DNA from 4 places in the Halomonas sp. GFAJ-1 genome. Region 1 is predicted to be linked to each of the others. Evidence: predicted binding sites of a transcription regulator. Region 1 holds the regulator's gene; each other region holds the start of a gene.
The links. The regulator FliA, encoded in region 1, starts transcription of late flagellar genes. The targets are predictions, from matches to a motif close to CTAAAGTTNNNNNNNNNNCNGCCGATA.

Region 1 (6,290 bases):
CCAGGCAAGTGGCTGGCCATCGACCCAGGGCAGGTATCTGGTGAGCTGCAGGGGACGCCCACTCAAGAGCCCGCCTTCGGCCTTCCGGCTATCTGGATTGATGCCAGTCAGCGTGAACACGCCCAGGTGTATGGCTATACGGTAGTGGATGCGAGTACGGTCATTGCCACCCACTTAAATCACCTGTTGCACCGCCACTCGCCGGAAATGCTCGGTCGCCAGGAAGTGCAGAAGCTGCTGGATAAGCTCGGTGATGATCAAAAATCGCTGGTGGAAGAAGTCGTGCCAAAAGCGATCTCCCTGACGGTGCTTCAGCGCATCCTGCAGAACCTGTTGGATGAAGATGTTTCCATTCGCGATATGCGCACTGTGCTGGATACCCTGGCGGAGTTCGCGGGTCAGCAGAAAGACCCTAATGAGCTCACTGCGTTAGTGCGCATTGCGCTGGGCCGCGCTATCACTCAGCAATGGTTTGCCGGGCAAGAAACACTTAACGTGATGGGGCTGGATGCTCAGTTAGAACAAGTGCTTATTCAGGCGATGAACGGCAACGGCGCTATGGAGCCAGGCTTAGCAGATACCCTGATGAATCAGGCCCAGCAGGCGCTAGAGCAGCACGAAGCCAGTGGCGAAGCCCCAGTGCTGGTGGTGCAGCATTCGTTACGCGCTGTGTTGTCGCGCTTCCTGCGTCGCCGCATGCGTCATATGGTGGTGATGTCTCAGGCCGAAGTGCCCGATGACCGTACGCTGCGGGTGACCACCGTCGTGGGTGGGCGCTAGCCAGCGGACATAGCCATCAACGCCGATAAAGCAGTGGCAGCCATTCAAGCAGAGGCAAAAGGTAAAGCATGAGTGTTAGACGTTTTGTCGGAGCAAATAGCCGTGATGTGATGCGCCAGGTGCGCGAGACGTTGGGTGATGACGCCCTGATTCTTGCTAACCGGCGTACCGAGGGCGGCGTTGAGATTCTGGCGATGGCGGATGAAGCGGTCGATCATTTTGACCCAGCCCCCACGCCAGAGCCGCCACCCGCTTCTCCCCTCGCTTTTTCACTGCCTGCCTCCGACCCTCTTCAGGCCATGAGCGAGCGCTTGCTGCGTGAAATGCAGGATATGCGTGAGCTGCTGACCCGCCAACAGCAAGCACCTGCCGCTGCCGCAGCGGCGGATACGTCCACGCGGCTGCGCCAACTGCTAGCGCGCGTTGGTTTTAGCGATGAGTTAAGCAGCGAAGTACTGGCGGGCCTGCCGGAGTCACTGGTACTAGCCCCCGCCGACAGTAACCAGCCACTATTGTGGCTGCGCGAACAACTGATGGCGCGCTTACCGGTGCTTACTCAGGAAAACAGTTTTTTTGACCAAACGGGCATTGTCGCGCTGGTGGGCCCAACGGGCGTAGGTAAAACCACCACCACCGCGAAGCTTGCAGCACGTTTTGTGATGCGCCACGGTACGCGGCCGGTGGCGCTTGTCACCACCGATAGCTTCCGTATCGGCGCCCATGAGCAGCTGCGGATATATGCGCGTTTGCTCGATACGCCGATGTATGCCCTCGATGCGGAGCAGCCTATTGATGATCTGCTAGGCCGGCTACAGGGTAAACAGTGGGTAATCATTGATACGGTCGGTATGAGCCAGCGTGACCAGCGGGTCATTGAACAAATCGCTCACCTGCAGGGGGGGCAATCGACCGTGCGGTTAGTGCTGCTGTTAAATGCCGCCAGCCAACCGGAAACGCTCGAAGAAGTCGTACTACGCTATCGGCAAGCCGCCCGCGCGGCGGGCGCCGAGCTAGACGACTGTATTATCACCAAGCAGGACGAAGCCGGACGCTTAGCGCCGGTGCTTGATATTGTCATGCGCCATGGAATGCGTGTGCTGTTTGGCTCTCATGGGCAGCAAGTGCCTGAAGATATGGCCGTGGCGAACCCCGCGGCGCTGATTGACCAGGCGCTGGACGGCCAATCCACATTAGCCAGCCAGCCTGCTTCCGCGCCGGTAAGTCTGCCCCGCTGGTCAAGGGATGTGCTTGGCCAAGGGCGTCGTCTCTCATCGGTACTGACGCGCCTGCGCCAGCGAGTGGCGGGTTTTGCCCGCTTAGAGGCGGTATGGGATATCGCCGCCCTGCCTAGCGCAGTGCAGGATGGGCGGCTTGATCGTTTACTCGCTGATGCGCCCCCGACAGACAACCTACTAGGAATGGCATGGTCGCCCCGCCGCAATGAACGCGGCTGTGACTGGTCAATGCCAGATATTGGGCTAGACGCTAACGGGGCTTGGTCGGCGCTGCCCCGCCTGCAGCATCGCCAGCCCGCCGGTTGGCAGCCCCGTTTGGCAACACAAAGTGATGAACACGGCATCGCCGTCCATTTGCTGCCTACGCTCCCCGACACCGAAGCGCTGGCATGGTTGGAAGCCCAACACCTGACCTGGGTCAGCTTGGTGCCTGCCAGCCAGCGGGTATACTTCCAGGGCACGCGTTGTGCCCAGCGCCAGTTATTTATTGATAGCACGCTTACGCACCATATAAGCGTGCGTTTTCGTGGGCAGCCTATGCAGCTGTGGAGTGCCTATGCAGAAGTGACTGACGCGTCTGGCACTGCTCTATTGGCATGGTACGGAGAGGTTCGTGACCCCGAAAGCGCTAAGCGTATTGCTCGGCGTTACTGGTTAAGCCCTGCTCGATTAGGCGCTGATGCGCTCTCTTTACTGGCGACCCAGCTGCAAAGCGAAGGGGTCACCGCGCTGACGAAGCGGGCATGGCAGCAGCTTAAAGAAGCCGACAGTGGTGATGTCAGTGCTGAAATACGCCTGCTCATGGCCAGCGGCGTTGCCGCCGTAGCAGGGCATTTGGACAGTGCCGACGATGCTGCTGCCCTGGCCCTGCGCACCGACCTGATGCTGCTGCTAGGCACCCAGCGAAAACGGCGCGATACCGCCTTGCTCGACGGATTAGTGCATGCCTTTATGGCCCGCGATGCGATTCGTCAGCTAGGTAGCGTGAGCCGAGAGGGCATGCTATGAGCAGCCAAGACCAGGCAGCGGGGCTGCGAAAATGGGCGGATTTACAGCGTCAGCAGCGCGGAGACATACCCGAAGATACGCTACCGGATGAGCCAGCTCCCACAGAGCCAGTCTCAAAAAAAGCGGCTTCTGTTTATGCTGCATCCGCCATGGTGCCAACCGTAGAGGCGCCGCCCACGCCGAAACAGCCGCTGGTGGTGGTGGGCCTACCCACCCATCAGCACCAGGTTAACAAGGTAAGAAGCCGCCTCAGCCAGTGGTCGGCATTGGGGCGCCGCTGGGCAGGCGACCCAGATGACTGGGACATTCACCTGGTTGACCCTGCTACAGCTAATCTGCCATTACTGGTGGCGCGCTACCCGCGCTGGGCGTTGTGGGTAAGTAGCGATGCGGATGCGTTTATGCCGATGTACCGAGTTTTGCGGCAAGTGCATGACAACAAAGGTCCAAAGCGCCTGTTGGCGCTGCATGAGCCCCACTTGCCACGCCAAGGATTACTCGATAACTTGCGAGAAGCTGCCGCAGGTTATTTAGACACAGAACTGCTGCTGCTTGCCCGATAAGGGCTGCAGCGTTTACAAGCAAGCGGGTATTGGCAGAGAAGTACTGGCCACTATCTAGTAGCGTTACTGGGAGCACCCATGCAGCGACAAAGCAGGCAGGGCAGGAGCATCTTAAAGGTGGTCACGGTGAGCATTACGGTGTCGCTCATCGCGATGGGGTTGGCAAGTAGCGTACAGGCAGCACCTGGCAGTTGGAGCAGCCAAGTTCCCAGTGTCATGGTCGCCATGAGCGACCGGGTCAGCAGCAGCCAGCCCATCGTAGCGCCCAGCGCAGCGCAAGTGGGAAACGCAGTGATTGATCGGATACAGTGGCGGTATGAGGCGCCACCGGCGTCGCCAGTCAATGCTTGGCTATGTCACCCTGAACAGTGCATCCCACTTAACAGCATGCGGGGTTCCACTATGGCATTAGCCGGAAAGCACGCCGATGCGCCGCTGTACTTTCGTTTTGCCTTAACGCCCGGCCAGCGGCCGGTACGGGTACAGGGGCTGCAAGCCATCGTGAATTACCAGTAAAAAGTGTTTTAGCCGCGAGGCACGAGGATGTATACAGCACAAGGCAGGATCAAACAGAGTGAGCTGTTAACCCAATACATGCCACTGGTGAGACGTCAGGCCTTAACGCTGCAGGTGAGGTTGCCCGCGAGCATCGAGCTAGATGATCTTATCCAGGCGGGCATGGTGGGGTTGTTAGAAGCCCTTGGGCGCTTTGATGCGGCCCAAGGCGCGACATTTGCCACCTTTGCCAGCCAGCGAATCCGTGGCGCGATGATGGATGAGCTACGCACGCGCGACTGGCTACCTCGTAGCGTGCGACGTTCGGCCAGGGCGATGGATGAGACGGTGCGGCGGCTGGAGCAACAGCTAGGCCGCGCTCCCGAAGAGGGGGAAATCGCCCGTGATTTAGAAATGCCGCTAAGCGACTATCAGCAGCTACTCAATGACACCAACAGCGGCCAACTGCTGCCGTTTGAAGAGCTGGTGACAGAGGGTGGTGAGCCTAGTAGCGGCGCTGGCAATTTGCTCTTCGACCAGTTGTTGGACGCTCAGCAACGTCAAACCTTGATTGAGGCGATTGAGGCGCTGCCAGAGCGAGAAAAGCTGTTAATGGCGCTGTACTACCAAGAAGAGATGAACTTAAAAGAGGTGGGTGCTGTGCTGGGGGTTACCGAGTCCCGTGTCTCCCAGCTGCATAGTCAGGCCGTTAGCCGTTTACGCGCCCGTTTGCACGACGCCAATTAATCTCTCACTCACTTATTTGAACCCGGCGAGGAGCCGTTGATGAATCCATCTACGCTGATCGGTATATCTGCCAGCATTCTACTGCTGGTAAGCGTGCTGTTTTTTACCGCAGAGTCCCCAGAAAGCTTTCTTAACTTACCGGGGTTAGCGATTGTCATTACCGGTACGCTGGCCGCTACGTTTATCAGTTACCCGCTGAAAGAAGTACTTCGGGTAGTGCGCTTGGTAGGCTTAGTGTTTCGCCGTGAAAATACCTATGTTCGAGATGACATTAACGAACTCGTGTCGATGTCTCGGCTATGGTTTAAAGGCGATGTTCGGGCGGTGGAAAAAGAGCTTGAGCACACCCGTAACCCGTTTCTACGCACGGGCATTCAACTGGTCATTGCCAATACCAAAGAGGATGAAATCTTCGACATGCTGCGCTGGCGCATAGCGCGGTTAAAAGCGCGCGAGCATGCAGAAGCACAAATTTTCCGCACGATGGCCACTTACGCGCCTGCCTTTGGCATGATTGGTACGTTGGTGGGGTTGGTTAACATGCTTGAAGTCATGGATGCGGGTGACCTAGAAGTCATTGGCCCGCGCATGGCCGTTGCCCTGCTCACCACGTTTTACGGTATTTTGCTCGCCAACCTAGTGTTTAAGCCTATTGCCGTTAAGCTTGAGCGTCGTACCGAAGAGCGCCTCATTACCATGAACATGGTGCTTGAAGGTATATCGCTCATCACCAAACGTCGCCTACCGTCGTTTATTGAAGAAACACTCAACTCCTTTGTTGCCAACTACCACGACGAAATACGCGATGCTACTGTAAAGCCACGCACCACGCCTAGCCCCGCGACAAAAGGGTAGCGACATGCTGAACAGTGAAGCCCGTCATGCGCTGGAAATGCCCAATGCCGAAGGCGAGGGGGATGAGAGCTGGTTAACGAGCTATCTGGATGTATTGACGCTACTAATCACCCTGTTTGTCCTCCTGCTGGCGTTAACGCCGCCAGGCGGGGGAGAAGCGGCAGATAGCGATAGAATGCGCTCGGCCAGTGCGATTACTGCGCTGCCCCTGGCAACCTTAGCCACTGGTATTCAGCCTCGTCACCAGGGGCTAAGGCCGCAGATGGCGGGGCTAAATATTCCCGGGGTCAGTGTTTCCCAAGGCCGTGAAGGCCTTACCCTGCGTATTGATGATAGCCTTTTGTTTCCCAGTGGCGATGCCGTGCTAACGCCCCAAGGGCAGAATGTGCTAGAAAACCTGATAACGGCGCTTGAGGCCTTTGAAGGTCAAATTTCGGTAGAGGGGCATACCGATAATATACCCATTGCTACTCCTCGGTTCCCCTCGAATTGGGAGCTCTCGGTAGGACGCGCGATTGCGGTTGTGCGCCACCTTGAACGCCAGGGAGTCGCTGTTTCACGAATGCGGGCGGTCGGATATGCCGACACCCAACCCATGGAAAGTAAC
Region 2 (6,290 bases), on a different contig from region 1:
AAGTGGCTCAACAGGGCGGACTTGGTGTCTTTGTCGACCGTGATCAGCCACTGTTTGATCGTGGCGGCGGCGCGGACATTGGGTGTAATGGAAATGTCAGCCGCCAAGTCGGTCATTTTGCTGTCTGAAAACGCGTGGGCGATGGCGCGCACGTCGTTGGTCATGGTGGCCGTGAACAATAGGTTCTGCCGGTTCTCCGGCAGGCGCACGATGATTTTGTGGATATCATCGACAAAGCCCATGTCGACCATTCTGTCCGCTTCGTCCAGCACCATGACTTGCAGTTCATCAAAGTGCAGCGCGCGCTGATGCGCCAAATCCAGCAGCCTGCCCGGTGTGGCGACCAGAATGTCCACGCCTTCGATTAAGCGCTCTTTTTGCGGCGCGGTATCCACGCCGCCATACGCGGCCATTGAGGTGAGTTGGGTATGCTTTGAGTATTGCGCCACACTGGCTTCAACCTGAACTGCCAGCTCGCGGGTCGGCACCAGGATCAGCGCACGAATGCGTTTGCCGCGCAGCGGTTCGGCTGTTTTACTGAATTTTTCCAGCAGTGGCAGCACAAAGGCAGCGGTTTTACCTGTGCCGGTTTGTGCGGTGGCGATTAAGTCTTTACCCGAAAGAATGACAGGAATCGCTTGTTCCTGGATGGGCGTGGGTGCTTTGTAACCGAGTTCAGTAATTGCTTGAACGAGTGGGCTGGATAAGCCTAGTTTTGAAAAGGGCATTAGACGCTCTGACAAAGGGTCGTAAGGGGTGTCGAAAATAAAAAGTGGTGCAGTATAGCGTAAAAGCACCCCTAGGAAGGGCCTCATTACCCCCCCCACCATAAAGCCATAAATGACCGCCCCGGGGGCCATCCCTAAGGGGTATAATGTCGCCGGTTGCGGTGAAGTGACTGTGTTACAAACGTTGGCGTTCAGCAGATTTGTTTTACTTGTTACTGTTTTTTAAATAGAGAAAGGTAGTGGTTAATGATTAATACCAAAATATACAAGGCAGTTTACGAACTTGCTGAAAAGCTGATGAAGGCCGCCGCCAAAGATGATCGCGCCACCTTTGAAGCGCTGTATGCCGAGCTACAGGCGATTTGCAGCGAGCATGAAAATACCGATAAAGATCACCCAGAGCAGTGGGAAACCTTGGCGGACTTCACCGAAGAGCTGGAAGATGCGCTGGCCCTCTACGAAAAAGCGTTAGCAAAAGCCAGTGCGATAGATTCGAAAGACCATCTGTCATCCATCGGTTTTTCCATGGCAATGTTGCAAGTGGAGCTGGGCCAAACAGACGCGGCTATCAAAAACCTCCAAGAGGCAAAAGAGAGCGCACGTCGAATTGAAGACAACGAATTGAAAGCAGAAATAGATGAACTGCTTGAAACGTTAACTGCAGGCTAAACTGCTTTCTTGATGTACCAACCACTGATGACAGACACAGGTTCAGCTAACAGCTGATGGTGTTGAACATACCTAAGACTAGGGGCTCGCTCTTGACCAATAACGATATTTTTCGCCGTATTCGCTATACCTTTGATTTAAAAGATAACACCATCGTGAATATCTTCGCTCTTGCAGAGGTTGAGGTGACACAAGAGCAAGTAACCGCTTGGCTGAAAAAGGATGAAGATGACGCCTTTGTCACAATGAAGAACAGGGAGCTGGCGTCGTTTCTGAATGGCTTTATCAGCTTTAAGCGGGGTAAGCGCGAAGGCCCGCAGCCCGCGCCGGAAGCGCAGTTGAACAATAATATGGTGTTCCAGAAGCTGCGTATTGCGCTGAATTTAAAAGCGGATGACATTTTAGAGATTTTTGAGCTGGTGGGCTTGCCCTTAAGCAGTCACGAGCTAAGCGCTTTTTTCCGGAAGCCCAGCCATAAGAACTATCGCGAGTGCAAAGACCAAATGCTACGTAACTTCCTGCTCGGCGTTCAGCGTCAGCTACGGCCCAACGCCGAGAGTTAAAGTGCTAAAAAGCTAGCGCCTCACGCAAGCGAAAATCGCATTGCCAGAGGCGTTATCCCACGGCGAGATGGTGTCGTAGTTGTGCTCAAACACATGCACCTCGAAGTAAGGCGCCAATAGGGCGCTTAATTCTGCAAAACTCACTGCCACCATGGGGTGCTCGTCATTCCAAACCTGCGTCTCTTCATCGTTCGTTTTTTCGATACTCAGCCTGAGTGACTGTCTTTCTCCGTGCCCGCAGTAATGCCAGCCAGAGCGAAAGGTAAAGGTATTGTTTGCCTGCTTGGCGGTGTGTTTAACGCATAAACCGTTGTCGATTTTGTCTTTATCGACGGCATTAAAATAGAAGACGCCGCCTGCGTTCAGTGCGCGTTGGGCGCTGGCAATGCACGCCGTTAGCTTTTCAATACCATCGTTATAATGGATTGAGTACAAAAAGCAGGTGATGAGATCGAGGGGTTCGTTAATCTCAAAGGTGCTCATATCTTGCAGCGAGAAGTGCGCTTCTGGGCAGCGCTTGGCGGCGATATCCAGCATCGGTTGGTTAATGTCTAGCCCACTACTGGTATAGCCCGCGTCGATAAAATGGCGCACATGGGGGCCGGTACCACAGGCTAAATCCAAGTGGGTGGTGCCACCGTTGCCAAATATCTGATGCAGCCTGCGGATGGCGTTGCTTTGCGCTTGATAGTCGATGTCTACGCACATCAAATCGTAGTAGCCAGAAAGATCAGTATAAAGTGCGTTGACAGACATGGTCGCCTAGTGATGGAAGCTGGAATAAAAGGGATGGCGCATAGTAAACGAGCGGGTAGGAATTGAGAAGCGAGGGCGGGACGACGGCTAAAGAAATCCGGCTACTTCCCGATAACACCTCACAGGTAGGTAATCTTAACGTCACCACAAGAGCCCGCTATGCGCAAACTACTTGCCCTTTGTTTTACAACGCTATTACTCACTCTTCCGGCCTATGCTAAAGCTTCTGTGCAGGCGGCCGAAGCGGCTGCGCTGGCATGGTTAGCGGCGGTAGATAGAGGGGAATACCAGCAGGCGTGGGATGAGGCATCGCCGCTGCTACAAGCGCCACTTTCTGCGGCTATGCTTCAGCGCACTATTTCGCTGTCCCGGCGGGACTTTGGTGCAGCGGAAACGCGACGCCGTGTAAGGGTATCGCAATATACGTCTATGCCCGGTGCTCCACGAGGGGACTATAAGGAGTTCACGTTTCAAACACGTTTTGAAAATAACCCCAGGGTTATGGAGGTGGTAACGCCCCACCTTGAAAACGGCACTTGGCGCGTTAGCGGCTATTATATCGAATAAGGACAGGGCAGACGTGGCGGAAGATACAATAGCGCCGCTAATCCAGCGGCGCCAACTCAACCAGTAGTGGAAACAGCTGAGTATAATGATTGAAATAGAACTGCTTAGACAGCGCTATTGGGAGAGTTACTGAGAGAGTTATTGAGAAAGCTGATCCGCAAAATCATGATTAGTGTCGCGGTGGTCTGCTTCATCCGCCCTTACTGCAACCACCACCTCACGCAGCCGAGCATCCTGAGGCAAGTTCCAGTAGTCGATAGCAATTTGCGGAGCGGGAATGTTTTCGTATTCGCCGCGATCAATCCCTTCTAGGTACTCGGTGTAGCTATAAACGGCTTCCTCTTCTAAGTAACCCACTACCCGGTGGGCAGTTTTGCTGGAGCAGAGGTAAAGCAAGAAAAACAGGTTAAAGAAAATACCTTGCGCCAACATAATAATGAAACGCTCAAAGCGGTTAGGTTTGGCCACTTCGATAAACGTCATCAAGTGCATACGCTCATTTTCAGCTTCATCCAGCAGCGTACGAATCCAGCCGTCGTCATCTTTAATTCGCCGCAGGGCATGTAGATGCTGAATGGCGCCTCCTACCATACCTGGCACCGCGGCCACGGTTTCTAAAATTACCGCTCGATGGCCATAGCGGCCTGCAAAAAAAACATCTGCAAAAAAGCGCATAAAGCGTACTAACCGATATGCAATGCGGTCAGAAAATCCGCGCGGTTGATAGTGGGTCTGCTTCGTGTCGCTTTCGGTTGAACGGTCGTTGGTGGTGCGCATCATTATGTTCCTTATCTGAATTTATCTGGTAGTACGACTTCTGTATAAGAGTCTGGTTCACTCAAAAAGGATAAACAGCGTAAGAATTAGTGCTTACTTTTACTTAATTTATGGCGAGTCCACCCAGAGGTGCTACGTTAAAAAGAGGTTCTGATATTAACAGCTGCTTTCCGGTTCCTACATGCTGTATAGGTTTTGTGAAACTAAGCGGTGTGGTAGTGGTCACTGTTGTAAGACTTAGGTGATGGCGCGAAGCGCGAGGAGCGATCATGCAAGCCTTTTCTCTCAAATCGCACTGGCTCTGGATGCTTCTCGCTGGCGTCATCATGGCCACATCGTCTTTTACATGGCAGGCGATGGCGCAAAATAGTGGTGGTAAGGCACTGGTGCTCAACATTGAGGGTGCCATTGGGCCTGCAACGAAGGATTACTTTGGGCGTGGCCTTCGTCGGGCTCAAGAGCAGAACAGTGATCTGGTTATTGTTGAGTTAAACACGCCTGGCGGGCTGGTTGAAACTACCCGTGACATGATCCAAGCCATGCTCAATTCCGAAACCCCCGTGGTTATGTATGTGTCGCCAAGCGGCGCACGCGCGGCAAGTGCTGGCACCTATTTGTTATATGGCAGCCATGTGGCGGCCATGGCACCTGCCACCCATTTAGGGTCGGCAACGCCAGTGCAAATGGTTGGCTCTGGCGTTGCTAGCGGGGAGGAAGACACAGACGAAGGTGATGCAAAAGAGTCTGAGCGTGAAGGCAGTGCGATGGATCGAAAGGTACTGGAGGACGCCGTTAGCTTTATTCGGGGCCTGGCCGAGCGCCACGGACGCAACGCAGATTGGGCGGAAGAAGCGGTACGCGACGCGGTGAATCTCACTGCTAATCAAGCACTAGAGCAGAATGTAATTGATGTTGTCGCAAAAGATATCGACGACCTGCTCGCGCAGTTGGATGGTATGACGGTGGTGATGAAGCGGGGAGATGTCACATTAGCGACGGAAAACCTGATCGTTGAGCGCTTTGACCCTGATTGGCGTACCCAACTGCTGTCATTGATCACTAATCCTAATATTGCCTACTTCTTAATGATTATCGGTTTTTACGGGCTGATTTTCGAACTCTCAAGCCCTGGTAGCTTATTTCCCGGCACCATCGGCGTTATTTCGCTGCTATTAGCGCTTTTTGCCTTTCAGGTTCTGCCCATCAATTATGCGGGCCTTGCACTGGTCTTGGTGGGGCTAATACTGATGGTGGGAGAAGCGCTACTACCCAGTTTTGGCATATTAGGGGCAGGCGGTATTGTAGCCTTTGTGCTTGGCTCGGTCATGCTGATGGATGCTGAATACTTGGCTATTTCGCTACCACTAATCGGTGGAGTGGCGCTACTTTCAGCAAGTTTGATGCTATGGACACTCACTCGGTTTGCCACACTGCGTAGAAGGCCTGTGCACAGTGGGGCAGAACAGCTGATTGGGGCGCACGCGGTGGCGTTAGATGACTTTAATATTCAGGGCCATGTGCGCCTGCACGGCGAGCGCTGGAATGCGGTGTGTGATGTGCCCGTTAAGCAAGGCGATACCTTAAAGGTAGTAAGGCTTGATGGGCTAACCGTGCATGTAACGCCCTCTTAATCAAAACCAACGGCGAGACGAGGTGTGCAATGATGCTTTCATATTTGGTTCCCGTAGTGTTGGTAGTGATGCTATTCGCTGCCTCTATTCGTATTTTACCGGAGTATAAACGTGGGGTTGTGTTTTTCCTTGGGCGGTTTCAAACGGTGAAAGGACCAGGGCTTGTCATCGTGATTCCTGGGGTTCAGAAAATGGAAGTCGTGGATTTGCGCGTTATTACCATGGATGTTCCAGAGCAAGACGTTATTTCCCAGGATAACGTGACGGTTAAAGTGAATGCAGTGCTCTACTTCCGTGTAGTAGACCCTGAAAAAGCGATTATTCAGGTGGAGAACTTCACTCAGGCTACCAGCCAGCTGGCGCAAACGACCCTTCGCTCAGTGCTGGGTAAGCATGACCTTGATGAAATGCTTTCAGAGCGGGATAAGCTTAACGATGACATTCAAGAGATCATCGACACCCAGACCGAAGCATGGGGCATTAAGGTCGCGAACGTTGAGATCAAACACGTCGATCTAGATGAGAGCATGATTCGCGCCATTGCTCGCCAAGCAGAAGCTGAGCGGGAGCGTCGCGCCAAAGTAATTCACGCAGAGGGC
Region 3 (6,290 bases), on a different contig from region 1:
TGCCAAGCTAAACGATTTAGTCGCCAATAACCCCCAAGCGCTAAGCGACTTTTTTGCCGGTGAGAAAAAAGGCAGTGGGCTGGCAGGTAAACTCGGCACCAGTATTGAACAAATGCTGGGCAATAATGGCGTAGTTAAACTGGCAATAAGCGGCGCAGAAAACCGTGTAAAAAGCCTAGATGACCGCTTTGAGCGCATGGAAAAAAGTATTGAAAGCACCATTGCCCGCTACCGCAGGCAGTTCAGCCAGCTAGACGGCATGATCGCCCAGATGAACAGCATGAGCGACTACCTGACTCAGCAGTTCGATGCGCTAGATAACCAGCTGGGCCGCAGAAGGTAATCTGCAGCGGCATAACGTACAGCAAAACACCCAAAAGGCGGCGTAAGCCGCCTTTTCTCATCCTACAGTTACCAACTTTTACATTATTTTTTACTACTTCCCCTAAAGATTCCCATCGCTGGGCCGTTAATAGATATAACGGCACGAACAGTGGCCGAAAAGCGGGCCTTCTAGGCCAGTGTCCAAGAAAGGAGAATCACCCATGTCAGTGATCAATACCAACATCACATCGATGATCGGCCAGTCCAACCTGAACAAGAGCCAAAACGCTCTGCAGACTTCCATGGAGCGTCTGTCGTCAGGTCTGCGCATCAACAGCGCCAAGGATGATGCGGCAGGCCAAGCCATCGCCAACCGCATGACTGCACAGATCAATGGTCTTGCTCAGGCACAGCGTAACGCTAACGATGGTATTTCCATCGCGCAAACCGCTGAAGGTGGTCTGAACCAGATCAACGACAACGTTCAGCGTATTCGTGAGCTGTCTGTCCAAGCAGCTAACGGCACCAACTCTCAGGATGACTTACAGTCCATTCAAGACGAAATTGGTCAGCGTTTGAACGAGATTGATCGTATTTCTCGCGAAACTGACTTCAATGGCACTAACGTACTGGCGCAAGACCAGCAGCTGGCTATTCAGGTTGGCTCCGAAGATGGTCAGCGCATTAGTGTTGGCCTTCAGGAAATCAATGCTCAAACACTTGGCCTGGGCTCTTTCAACGTGACTGGCCCTGCAGCAGTCAGTGATGCTGCAACTACTATTGATTTTGAGGCCGACGCTGCGGGTATTTCCGCAGAAAATACTGCCATTACCCGTTTCTTTGGTGCAACTACTGAAGTTGAAACAATCGCTCTAGACACTGATGATTTCGCTGATGACCTGTCCGCACGATTAGGCGTTGCTGCTACTAGTGTAGCGCCTACTGCTGAAGCGCAAATGGACGATAAAGGCAACTTATTTGCAGAAGTTGTAATTACTGCTGCTGATGCGACTGAAGTTGATAACCTAGCAGCGCGCGGGATTAATGTCACTCAGGGCGAAGCAACTAGTTTCTATATTGCGCTTGATCCTTCAGAAGGTACTGTAGCTGGTGACACCATCACGTTTGAACTAGATGGTGATGAGGTTGCTTTTTCTGATCTAACACAGGGTGGAACGACTGACCCGCTTGCTACTTTAGATACGGCGCTAAATCAGATTGACAGCCTTCGTTCTGAGCTGGGTGCTGTTCAAAACCGTTTCGAAGATGCCATCACTAACCTGAACACCAACGAGACTAACCTCTCTGCTGCCCGTTCGCGTATTGAAGATGCTGACTACGCAGTAGAAGTCGCCAACATGACCCGCGCGCAGATTCTGCAGCAGGCTGGCACTTCCGTTCTGGCTCAGGCCAACCAGATTCCGCAGAACGTTCTTTCTCTGCTGGGTTAATTTGAGGCTTGGCCTTGGTAGGGAAATTTCTCTATCGCTAAGCAGTACAATGAACCGGCTCCCTATGGGGGTCGGTTTTTTTATTGGTTCGATATTGATGTGAGGTAGCTATGACCGATGATGACCACCAGCGCGTCATTGGTGATACTCAACCTATGGTAATCGCTCATAAATTTCACTTCGTCATTTAGTTATATTGTGCCTAAACGCGCTTTTTTTTAACGTTCGCTAAAGTTATAGCTCATTAGGCCGTTAACTAGTTATCGTTATGTATCATGGAAGAAGAAAAGCGCTATGGCCGTCATCAACACCAATCTCACCTCACTGGTTAGCCAGCAACATTTGGGCAAATCTAAAAATGCACTTGCCACCAGCATGGAGCGGCTCTCCTCTGGCTTGCGCATTAATAGCGCGAAGGATGATGCGGCGGGGCAGGCGATAGGCAACCGGCTTCAGGCTCAGCGTACGGGGCTCGGCCAAGCTGCCCGCAATGCTAATGATGGTGTCTCGCTTTCGCAAACGGCCCACGGTGTTCTAGACCGTATTAACGACAAGCTGCAACGCATTCGTGAGCTAACGGTGCAAGGCCTTAATGGTACAAACCAAACGCGTGATAGCGATGCCATTCAGGCAGAGATCAACTTCAACCTGCAAGAAATAGATCGGCTAGCGGAAACAGCGAACTATAACGGCATTCCATTGATGACAGGGCAGGCAGGTAGTATTCCGCTGCAGGTGGGGGCAAACGATGGCCAAAATTTAGGCGTTGACCTAAGCCCACCTGGGTTTAGCGTGGAGGCGTTAGGGTTAGAAGGGCTTAATGTTGCTGGTATTGACGGCGAAGTTACGGAGCGCAACACTTTGCGTGGTGTCGCCCGCGATATTCCGCTGTATGATCTTGATACGTCACTTAGCTTTGCTGCTGGTACCGAACAACCACTCTACTTTTCAAATAACTTTGGCTATTACACTAGCGATGGTAGTGGTGGCTTTTCACGGGTAACAGTAACGGCTTCGCATAATACTGCCACGGACACCAGCCAGGTATCTATCGGTTCACCGCGACCAATTTTCGCTAGTACGCTTGAAACTGAAGCAGTCTCATTGCCAGAGCTTCCTGCGAATCAACGGCTTATTCAACAAGACGATACCTACTATCTTGAAGAGCGCCTAGCGGATGGCAGTTTAAGCTATCGGCGGGCGGGTTTTGCGCTCAGCTATGAAGAAACGACGGTGACGGGCACGCGTCCTGACGGTTCCATTGGGCCAGTGCGTGCTTATCCTGTTGAGGCAACGTTAGAGCCTTCAACCACCGTTGAAGCAGGCGCCTATACGAATATTGCTGATGAATTTTCGTTTGGGGGTGAAACCTACAGTTTGTCAGGGGCTACAAGTGTTAGCTATGTATCGTCTGGGGGGAGCGCACTACTTCCCGCCGAGCTGACTGAGGATAGTAGCGGCGAACTCTATATTCGCGCAGAGATTAGCGGTGAGGAGCGTTTTTTTCAGGTAGACAGTATCTCTGCAAGTGACCGGTTGGTATTCGCGTCTAACGCGAGCGCAATTGTTCCAGAGGTAGATGATTCCTTTTCTCCGATAGTTGGTGACTTTACGTTTGGTGGTGAAACGTACTCCACTAGCGGAGTGGAACTTGCGTTTTCAGAATCCAGTGGCGTTTTAGTGCGCGATCAAAATGATGAACTGTTTGTAAGAACGGGCAGCTCCAGTGCGAATTATGAATACTTTGAGCTTACCGGTGTTACGCCGGAGCAAGACTTAGAACTGCAAGCTGACTCTCAAGGCTTTGCCGGTATTAATCTGTCAGGGTTGCCTACGATTATAGATCCAGAAACGCCGGCGACAGACTTATCGGCGTTGGATACAAGCAACATAACGTTCAATGGCGATTTTAATGGATTAGATTCTTTAGCCATCGTGCAGCGTGAGACTGATGGGCAGTGGATGATACGTGGCCAACAGGCTGATGGCAGTCAGGCATATTTTGAAGCTGATCTTGAAGTAACGATTGATGCTAATGGCGATGCGGTTGCAGCGACTGCGACAGCAACACAACCGGAACCAGATATCCTTGGTCTCGCAAGTCATGAGCGAGACCGAGTTAGCGGTTACTCTGAAATAACGATTGATCCAAGGAACGTAAGTGTCCAGTACACTGATGCGAAAGGCCAACAGTTTGAAGATGTGCTGCGCCAAGGCGAAGACGGCAACTACTATTTTAGCTTACCCGGAGAAAGTGCTGTAATCGGGGGGTATAAAACCGCCACGCTGGTTGACTTGGAGGGAACCAATGAGGTGGTTCTTAGAACTTCAAACGGCAATGCTGAAGTATTGGTTTACTATCCAAGCAATGTTAATAGCGGTAACAACTTTAGTATTGTTGCGCTAACCGATGCTGATGGCTTTGACGATGATGGCGTGCCTCATACTCGTCTACAAATTCGTGAAAATGGCGAAGATTTTAGACTACGCGTACCACGTAACCCACTCGCGGCCTTAGATAAAGCTATCGGTATGGTGGATTCAAAACGCAGCTACTTGGGCGCAACAGAAAACCGCCTTGCCTCGTTAATTGAAGGTAACCAGCTAACTGCCATCAATTTAGGTGCCGCCCAATCCCGCATTATGGATGCCGATTATGCAGTGGAAATGGCCAATATGACGCGCTCACAAATCTTGCAGCAGGCCGGTAATAGTATGTTGGCGCAGGCAAATGTCATCCCGGAATCCGTTTTGGCACTGCTTGATTAAGTAAAAACTATGCGCCTGGTTTTGACACCCTGCTGGGGCTTTCCGACACTGCTATCCGCGAGTGCATCCTGGATGCCACAACCATCGAGCACTGGGTGTTGCGCGTTCTAAGGTTGTAATGGGCATGGAGATTGGCGCTACGGTTATTGATGCTATCGACATTGAAAACGTAATGGATGAATGCAATAACACTTGGCTGGTTTATTTCATATTGATAGACGGCTCGTGTGATATGTATAGCACTTAACAAGGATGGAGGAGTGACAGCGCAGATGTGTGGCTTTGAATATCGGGATGGCTACTTGCGGATGGCTACTTGCTGTAGGAAGTAGAGATTGATTACCTGTTTAGCAAAGGCCGCCATGGTTGGCCGTGCCAAGAACGGTAGTCAAAAGATCAGTAGTGGTTGGTTACACTTGCTTGCCGACCTTTTTTCACATTGGCACCTTTTGGCTTCAGAAATTGATTACAAACAATGAACAACAACGCGTGATTGATGAGCTGCAGGCACTGATTGATGATACCCAATCTACGCTCACTCGCTTTGAAGACACAGGCATGGATGAGCTGATGCCGGAGGATTACAACAAGCTTCTTGAGATGCTGGATAACGCTATTAAACAGCAGCGGGAACATACCCTGGCGATGCTGGCTCACGCTAATCTTTAAGTGCAGTGAAATATGCTGCCATTCTTCTTCTAATCGCCCATTCACACGCCAACCGACGGTGCTACGCTAATTTTTTTATCCACTGAAATTAGCCTTTAAGCTAGCTTCATAGGGAGTACCGTGAAGCCCACCACCACCACTACCATTTCTGCTTTAGAGGTCGTTAACGACCTGATCCCGAAGCTGAATGCGGTCGAACATCATATTGAGCAGATGATTAACGCGGTGCTGGAGACTAGCTCGGTGCCTAACCAGATTGAACGCTATACCAAGCTTCAAGTGGAGTTTCAGCTTGAACTCACCATGATTCGTATGAACCTATCGCACCTGCTAAAACGCTACCGCCATGAGCTTGAAACAGTAATGAACGACAGCCGCCAGGATGTGCTGTTCACTCTTGATGCCTATGAAGCGATGGCGGTAGAGAACGCTAAGCAGCTTTATGATCGCGTACAGCGCTTACCGCAAGGTTAACTCTAGGCCGCTATCTCTCTTGGTTTTATTGGTGACATTATTGGCGCGCTTAGGTGGCACGTTAGGTGGTGCCAAGCATGCCACCGCCCATCACCCTGTTGAGAATTAACACTCGTATTACTGGTAAGGCAAAGGTTTAACCTTGCGTTGATGAATCGGTTTTCAGCGGCTCAGTGGGTTCTGTATAAAGGGGCGTTAGCGGCACTTTTCTGATGTTACAGAGGGTGAGGCTATGCCCTATTTTGCCACGCAAGGTATAAGAGGCTGCCCTTAGTCGGGGTGAAAGTGAGGTGAATTAAGGCATTACAAAAGTAGCTATCTAAAGCCCTTATCAGAAAGGTTCTTCATGCCCATTGTGTCTAACCTGCTCGTTGATCCCTCTGCGTTAAATGCTGTTCAAGGTCATTACATACCCCACTTAGTGCTCCTGTCATGGGTGATCGCCCTTGCGGCCTGCTACGCCGGTTTAGATATCATTAAATTAGTGGGTAAGGCCCAGCGGGCAAGCTGGCGGCGAATATGGCTGCTAGCAGGCGCTAGCGTAATGGGGTTGGGCGTTTGGAGTATGCATTTTATTGGCATGCACGCCTATCGGTTGGATTT
Region 4 (5,790 bases), on a different contig from region 1:
CTGGCTGCTTGTCAGCATCAATAAAGCTAAAGCTATCAATGGAAGCATCGGCCCCCGTCTCTTTAGAACTTAGCGCCAGCCGGTAGCCTTGGCCGTCGTTGATGATGGTTGCGTTAACACCGGCTTCTTTGTTGGCGTTAATGGCATCACGAATCGCGGAAAGGCTGCTGCCGGGGGCAATATCGATATCCACGGAATCGCCGCTACCAAAATTGAGCCGCATCGCGGTGGCGCCTTGCAGGTCTAGCGCTTCATCTTTTCCTTCGGTAATTCTGCTAGAGGCCAGCGTACCGGAGGTGGCAAGCTGGCTCACTTCCACCCGGTAGCTGCCCGGCAGTGCGCTGGCAGTGGTGGTGGCTTTAACGGCATCGCCCCGCACGCTGGCGGAAAGGCTTTGGTACAGTTTGGGGTCGTTAATTTTCGCAACTGAGTCTTGAAACGCATTCAGCGACGTTTGCAGCTGGCCAAACGCGGAAATTTTCGCCTGCTGCTGTTTTTTCTGAAGCGTAATCGGCGCAAGCTTGCCCCGCTCGGCTTCCTGAAGCTGATCAAGCAGCCCTGTTAGGTCAAGGCCAGAACCAACGCCAAGAGAGGTTATTGTCGCCATGCGGGATTTCCTCAGTGCAAAAGCTAAACCATGGCTAGTTTAAACAAGCCATTTTTAAACAACCGAACGGGCGCGCGCAGTGATACTCAGCGCCCCCATAAAATAGATATACTATTTATCGGCAGAACAGCGCACAACTTTAGCGCTTTTTCGAGCTTTCAAAGAAGGCAGGAGGTTTATCTAACAAAAACGCCTGCTTGGTGCAGGCGTTTTAGGGCATCACGACCGATTGTTACCTGCGGCCTAGCTGGGCATCCAGTGCATCAAACTGCTGGGTGAGGTAATCGCTGGTTTGGTTCATCTGGGCGATCATGCTATCCAACTGACCAAACTGGGTACGATAGCGGGAGATGGTTTGCTCGATGGATTGCTCCATACGTGTGTAGCGTTCAACCAAGGATTCAGAGCGGTTTTCAGCACCAGAGATGGCCCCAGTGACGGTACCGTTCGTGCTTAGCAGCTGCTCTATGGTTTGATTCAACTGGCCGGCCATGCCGGTTTCAGCTGAATCACCGGCAAAAAACGTCGAAAGCGCATCTTGGTTATTGGCAATGGCGTTATCCAGCGCATCATCATCGATAGCTAGCGTGCCATCCCGCTGTAGCGAAATACCAATATCGCTCAGCATGGAGAACTGGCCTTCCACACCGCCGCTGAGCACGCTGCGCAGGCGGGACTCCACGGTGCGAATGGCGCTGTCGCCCAGCAACTCGCCCGCGGCACCTGTTTCCGCATTAAAGCTGGTTAGCTCACCCATGGTGCTTTTTAGGTCGTTATAGGCATCCACAAAGCTGGTGACGGCTTCACGCACGGCGCGGGTGTCTTGCTCTACGGCAATGGTGCTGCTGCCCTCTTCTTGCAGGTTAAGCGTCACGCCTTGGATAGCGCCTTCCACTTGATTGGTAGGGCTGGTGATCGCGATGCCGTTAACGTTTAACGAGGCATCTCGACCCGCTTGAATGACATCAGCCGCTAGAGGGTTGTCAGCACCATCCCATTCAAGGCCAGATACGGAAGCTGCTTCACCGGTTTGGGTAGAGTTCAGCGCTAAACGATACTCTTCACCATCAAAGATAATAGAGGCAGACACACCGCTATCTTCGGTCGCATTTATCGCATCGCGAATATCTTCAAGGGAGCTTCCAGCAGCAATCTGTACCGGCACACCTGGCTGGTCATCACCGGCGAACTGTAGGGTTAAGGTACGATCTGTATCAGTGCGAGAAGCTTCAGGATCAGCGACCGAATTTGTCGCGAGCGTGCCAGCACTCGCCAATCGTTCAACCATTACGTTGTAGTTGCCGGGCTGCGCTTCGCCATCTGCAGCGGCGGTAACGGCACTGCCACCTACGTTGGTGGAAAGGCTTTCATACAGTGCACTATCGTTTAACGCTGCAGAGGCCGTTTGAAACTGAGCAAGGGAGCTTTGTAGCTGGCCGTAAGCGGAAATTTTGGTTTGCTGGGTTTCCAGTTGACGCTCTATGGGTTCGAGCTTGCCTCGCTCAGCTTCCTGCAGCTGATCCAGTAAGCCGTTCAAGTCTAGCCCAGAGCCAATGCCGAGTGATGAAATGGTAGCCATACAATACCGTCCTTTTTTAAAACGCCCTCTACTATCTTGACGCTGCTTATCTGTTAGATGTCGATCTATAATTTATGGTTATCGGCTATTAAACCCTAAACTTAAACATTAAAGAAAACTTTTAAGCATTCAAACGTTACCGCATGTAAATGGCAGCTTAACGCTCATCCCGACATAGACCTTGGTCTAACACACCCATTGCTTTATAATGCACTGCAACAAGCCCGTTTTGGTCCTGTTTGCAGGAGAACATTTATGCCTTCCCCGGTGTTTCAGCCCGCACCCCAAGTCGCTACGGCCGCTTACCATGTGCAGCGCAGCCTGCGTCACTGTCTTTCTACCGTTGCCGAGCTGCTTTACGACAGCGGCCACGTACTTGAAACCCTCACTCTGCCCCAGCGCGGCCTTACCCAGCGCGAGCTTAATCAGCTAGGCGCGCAGCATAACCACTGGCAGGCTTGCCAGCAGGTGCTTGAAGAGAGCGGTGCCGCGGAATTTAACGATTACCACCGTTTGGTATTAACGGCCATGGGGCGGGAGATGATGTTCGATATGTTTGGCCAAGGGGCCGCAGACTGCGCGTAGCGCTTGCTGCTTGCCGGTACGTGACACTGGCGGTTTTGAAGCTACTGTTATTAAACCATTGTTTTGAAACCAGTGATTTAAAAAAAGATATTTAAAAACCAAAGCGCCCGCAGGGGCTAGTTGAAGCCAATTACCTGCAGGCGCTTTGCTATGTCGGGGCGTGCTGGATTAACGCAGGCCAAGCATCGATAGAACAAACAGAACTACCACCACTAAACCTACGATGTAAATGATGCTACGCATAACGGCGCTCCTTGCTTTTTGCGTTTTAGAGAAATCAAAGGGTTGCTTACCTTAAAGCGAACAATTCAAGCCTAGCAGGCTTTTGATCTTTTTGCATAATGCCCCCCATCACTTCGTGATTGAACCTCTCCTGTATCTTAGCCTCGAACCTTTGCTTGTTCTTTTCCCATCTGCCACCGCTCTTTGCCAAGGTGATGCTATGCGTTTACCTGTGCTACTGATTTTCTGTGCCGCTATTTCACTGCTGTTTAGCGCTGGCGCGGCAGCCGATGCACCAAGCTCCCGCGCGCTGCAAGCTCTCGACCAGAAAACGGCGGCACTAGACCGTGTGCATGCGGTGGTCGTTGCTCACCAGGGCAGTATTGTTCACGAACTGCATCAGGGTGGCCCGGGCGTCGCTGCACCTACCAATATCAAATCGCTTTCCAAAACCGTGCTGGCGGCCATTACCGGCGCAGCCATTGAGGCGGGAGCGATCGAGTCTACCGAGCAAACCTTGGTGGCGCTGTTAGGCTCGCTACCCAACGGCGCTGACCCGAAGGTGGATGAGATTACCGTGACGCACTTGCTGGCTCAGCAGGCGGGGTTGGAGCGTACTTCCGGCAGCAACTACAGCGCTTGGGTCGCCAGCAACAATTGGGTGAATAATGCACTCTCCCGCCCGTTTGTGGATGAACCCGGCGGGCGCATGCTCTACTCCACGGGCACCAGCCATTTGCTTTCTGCGGCACTCACCCAGGCAAGTGGCGAAACCACCCACGCCCTTGCGCAGCGTTTGCTGGGCGAGCCGCTGAACATTGCGATACCCCCCTGGCTGCGCGACCCCCAGGGCATCTACTTTGGCGGCAACGATATGCAGCTTTCACCCAGGGCGCTTATAGCGATCGGCGAGCTGTATCGTAATGATGGCATGGTCGTCGATGACAGCGGAGTGGGCCAGCGGGTGCTGCCGGAAGGCTGGGTTGAAGACTCTTGGACACCCAGAGGCCAATCCCCATGGACAGGGGATGGTTACGGCTTCGGGTGGTTTATTACAACGCTTGCGGATGTGCCGGTGTATTACGGCAGGGGCTACGGCGGGCAGGCGCTCTATGTCATTCCAGAGCGGGAAATGACCGTAGTGATTACGTCCGACCCAACGCCCCCTTCTCCGGGCGGCCAGTTTCACCAGCAGTTAAATGATCTGGTCGTTGAGCTGCTACGTTGAGCTGCTATGTTGACCCACTAAGTTGATCTTCGCTGACCGCTGGTGCTTTGCGCTCTATTTGCTATAGGGCGTACCAGATCAGCTAAGCGGGTGGCCTCATTTTGGGCATCACTTATCGGCGGCACGCGGCTTTTTTGCCTGCAGTTTGGTACGAATAAAATCACCGTGGCTTACATGTAAAAGGTCTGCCAGCCGACGTATGCGGTGCTCTTCAAGCGGGTCGATGCTGCCGTCTGCCCAAGCCAGCTGCCACATTAATGCCACCAGTTCGCAACGCTGGTCGTAGCCGTAGTGCTGCTTAATTAGGCTGACAAACTGATAGTGATCCACCGCATCATCCACCTCCGCTTCTGCCAGCGCCATTAACTCGGTCACTTCGCTGTCGCTTAGCTGGTAACGGGTGGTTAACATCTGTTTGAGCGCGGTGCGTTCGGCGTCACTTTGGTCATAGTCGGCGCGCATCACTTCGCACAGCAGCGCCGCGGTGGCTAGCTCTAACGTAATGGTTCGATTTTCACGCTGCTCCGGCTCCGCCAGCGCCCGTTGGAAGAAGTTAGTGATAGCAACCAGCACGCTGTTTCTCCTGTTATAAAACCTTATCTTACGACGTCTACCACCGCCGTTAGTGCCGCGCTACGCACCGTAGCCCATCCCTCAACACTCCAACCTTCACCACTTTCCCCTCACTCTTTACGCTTAGCCAGCTGCTCTTTTAGCTGCTTGGGCACTTGCTTGATGATCAGGCGATCTTGGTGTTCATCGTACTCGATGCTGGAACCCAGCAGGTGGGAGTCAAAGCTGATGGAAACGCCACCGGCGCGGCCGGTAAAACGGCGGAACTGGCTGATGGTGCGTTTATCCGGCGGTATCTCCGGGGAAAGGCCGTAGTCGGCGTTGCGGATATGGTCGTAAAACGCTTTGGGCTGTTTTTCGTCTACCAGCCCTGAAAGCTCTTCTAAGGTCATTGGCTCGCCGCGGCTCAGCTGCTCGTTGGCGTAGTCGACTAGCGTGTCGGTTTTTTCCCGGCTGGCCTCGTCATCAAAATCCTCTTTTTCCACGTAGTCGCTGAAGGCTTTCAGCAGCGTACGGGTTTCTGCGGGGGCATCAATGCCCTCCTCCATCCCGAGCAGGGCGATTAGGCCATCGGCGAGCTTTTTGCCGCCGCGATCTTTTAAAAACGACACATACTGGGCGCTTTCGGAATCACTCTGCCACTGGGTAAGGTTTACCCGTACCGCCAGGGTTAGCTGTCGGGTATTGAGCTGGGCGGCGGGCACCGCCTGGTGCGCCTCATTAATGCCAATGCCTTCCCGCTGGTGCACCAAGCCTAAAAACAGGGTTTCGGTGTCGCCCTGGCGCAGGTGAGCAACAACCAGGTAGCCACTGACAGAGAGCTGCTCTTGCAGCGTTTGCGCTAGGCGCTCGGCCATGGCGATAGAAAACTGGGTAAAGTCTTGCTCACCGGCCATGTAATCCCGCAGCCAGGCCATCAATGGCCCGGCCTGCTCGCCCTGTTCGGCAAACCGCCCCCACCCTTTAGCTTTGGTGTTATAGGTGTCGTTTAACGCG

Region 2: MOY_RS11210 (DUF4019 domain-containing protein) is a predicted target of FliA. The motif match lies at 2,804-2,830, and genes of this name have one in related genera.
Region 3: MOY_RS14045 (flagellin N-terminal helical domain-containing protein) is a predicted target of FliA. The motif match lies at 2,004-2,030, and genes of this name have one in related genera.
Region 4: fliD (flagellar filament capping protein FliD) is a predicted target of FliA. The motif match lies at 2,266-2,292, and genes of this name have one in related genera.

The regions. Positions count from the first base shown of each region.
Region 1 is NZ_AHBC01000023.1:48,859-55,148, reverse strand. Features, by position in the region: gene flhA (flagellar biosynthesis protein FlhA) at 1-780, shown strand, start outside; gene flhF (flagellar biosynthesis protein FlhF) at 849-3,023, shown strand; gene MOY_RS06285 (hypothetical protein) at 3,020-3,586, shown strand; gene MOY_RS06280 (flagellar protein FlhE) at 3,665-4,102, shown strand; gene MOY_RS06275 (RNA polymerase sigma factor FliA) at 4,130-4,828, shown strand; gene MOY_RS06270 (motility protein A) at 4,868-5,683, shown strand; gene MOY_RS06265 (OmpA/MotB family protein) at 5,688-6,290, shown strand, end outside.
Region 2 is NZ_AHBC01000039.1:128,803-135,092, forward strand. Features, by position in the region: gene MOY_RS11190 (DEAD/DEAH box helicase) at 1-728, opposite strand, end outside; gene MOY_RS11195 (hypothetical protein) at 975-1,397, shown strand; gene MOY_RS11200 (DUF1456 family protein) at 1,490-1,960, shown strand; gene MOY_RS11205 (class I SAM-dependent DNA methyltransferase) at 1,973-2,716, opposite strand; gene MOY_RS11210 (DUF4019 domain-containing protein) at 2,876-3,283, shown strand; gene MOY_RS11215 (alternative oxidase) at 3,422-4,063, opposite strand; gene MOY_RS11220 (NfeD family protein) at 4,330-5,691, shown strand; gene MOY_RS11225 (slipin family protein) at 5,721-6,290, shown strand, end outside.
Region 3 is NZ_AHBC01000050.1:20,092-26,381, forward strand. Features, by position in the region: gene fliD (flagellar filament capping protein FliD) at 1-343, shown strand, start outside; gene MOY_RS14040 (FliC/FljB family flagellin) at 546-1,775, shown strand; gene MOY_RS14045 (flagellin N-terminal helical domain-containing protein) at 2,070-4,544, shown strand; gene MOY_RS14050 (hypothetical protein) at 5,034-5,213, shown strand; gene MOY_RS14055 (hypothetical protein) at 5,334-5,687, shown strand; gene MOY_RS14060 (EAL domain-containing protein) at 6,034-6,290, shown strand, end outside.
Region 4 is NZ_AHBC01000050.1:13,857-19,646, reverse strand. Features, by position in the region: gene fliD (flagellar filament capping protein FliD) at 1-607, opposite strand, end outside; gene fliD (flagellar filament capping protein FliD) at 840-2,186, opposite strand; gene MOY_RS14025 (hypothetical protein) at 2,442-2,771, shown strand; gene MOY_RS14020 (serine hydrolase domain-containing protein) at 3,214-4,221, shown strand; gene MOY_RS14015 (tellurite resistance TerB family protein) at 4,330-4,794, opposite strand; gene MOY_RS14010 (nucleoid-associated protein) at 4,905-5,790, opposite strand, start outside.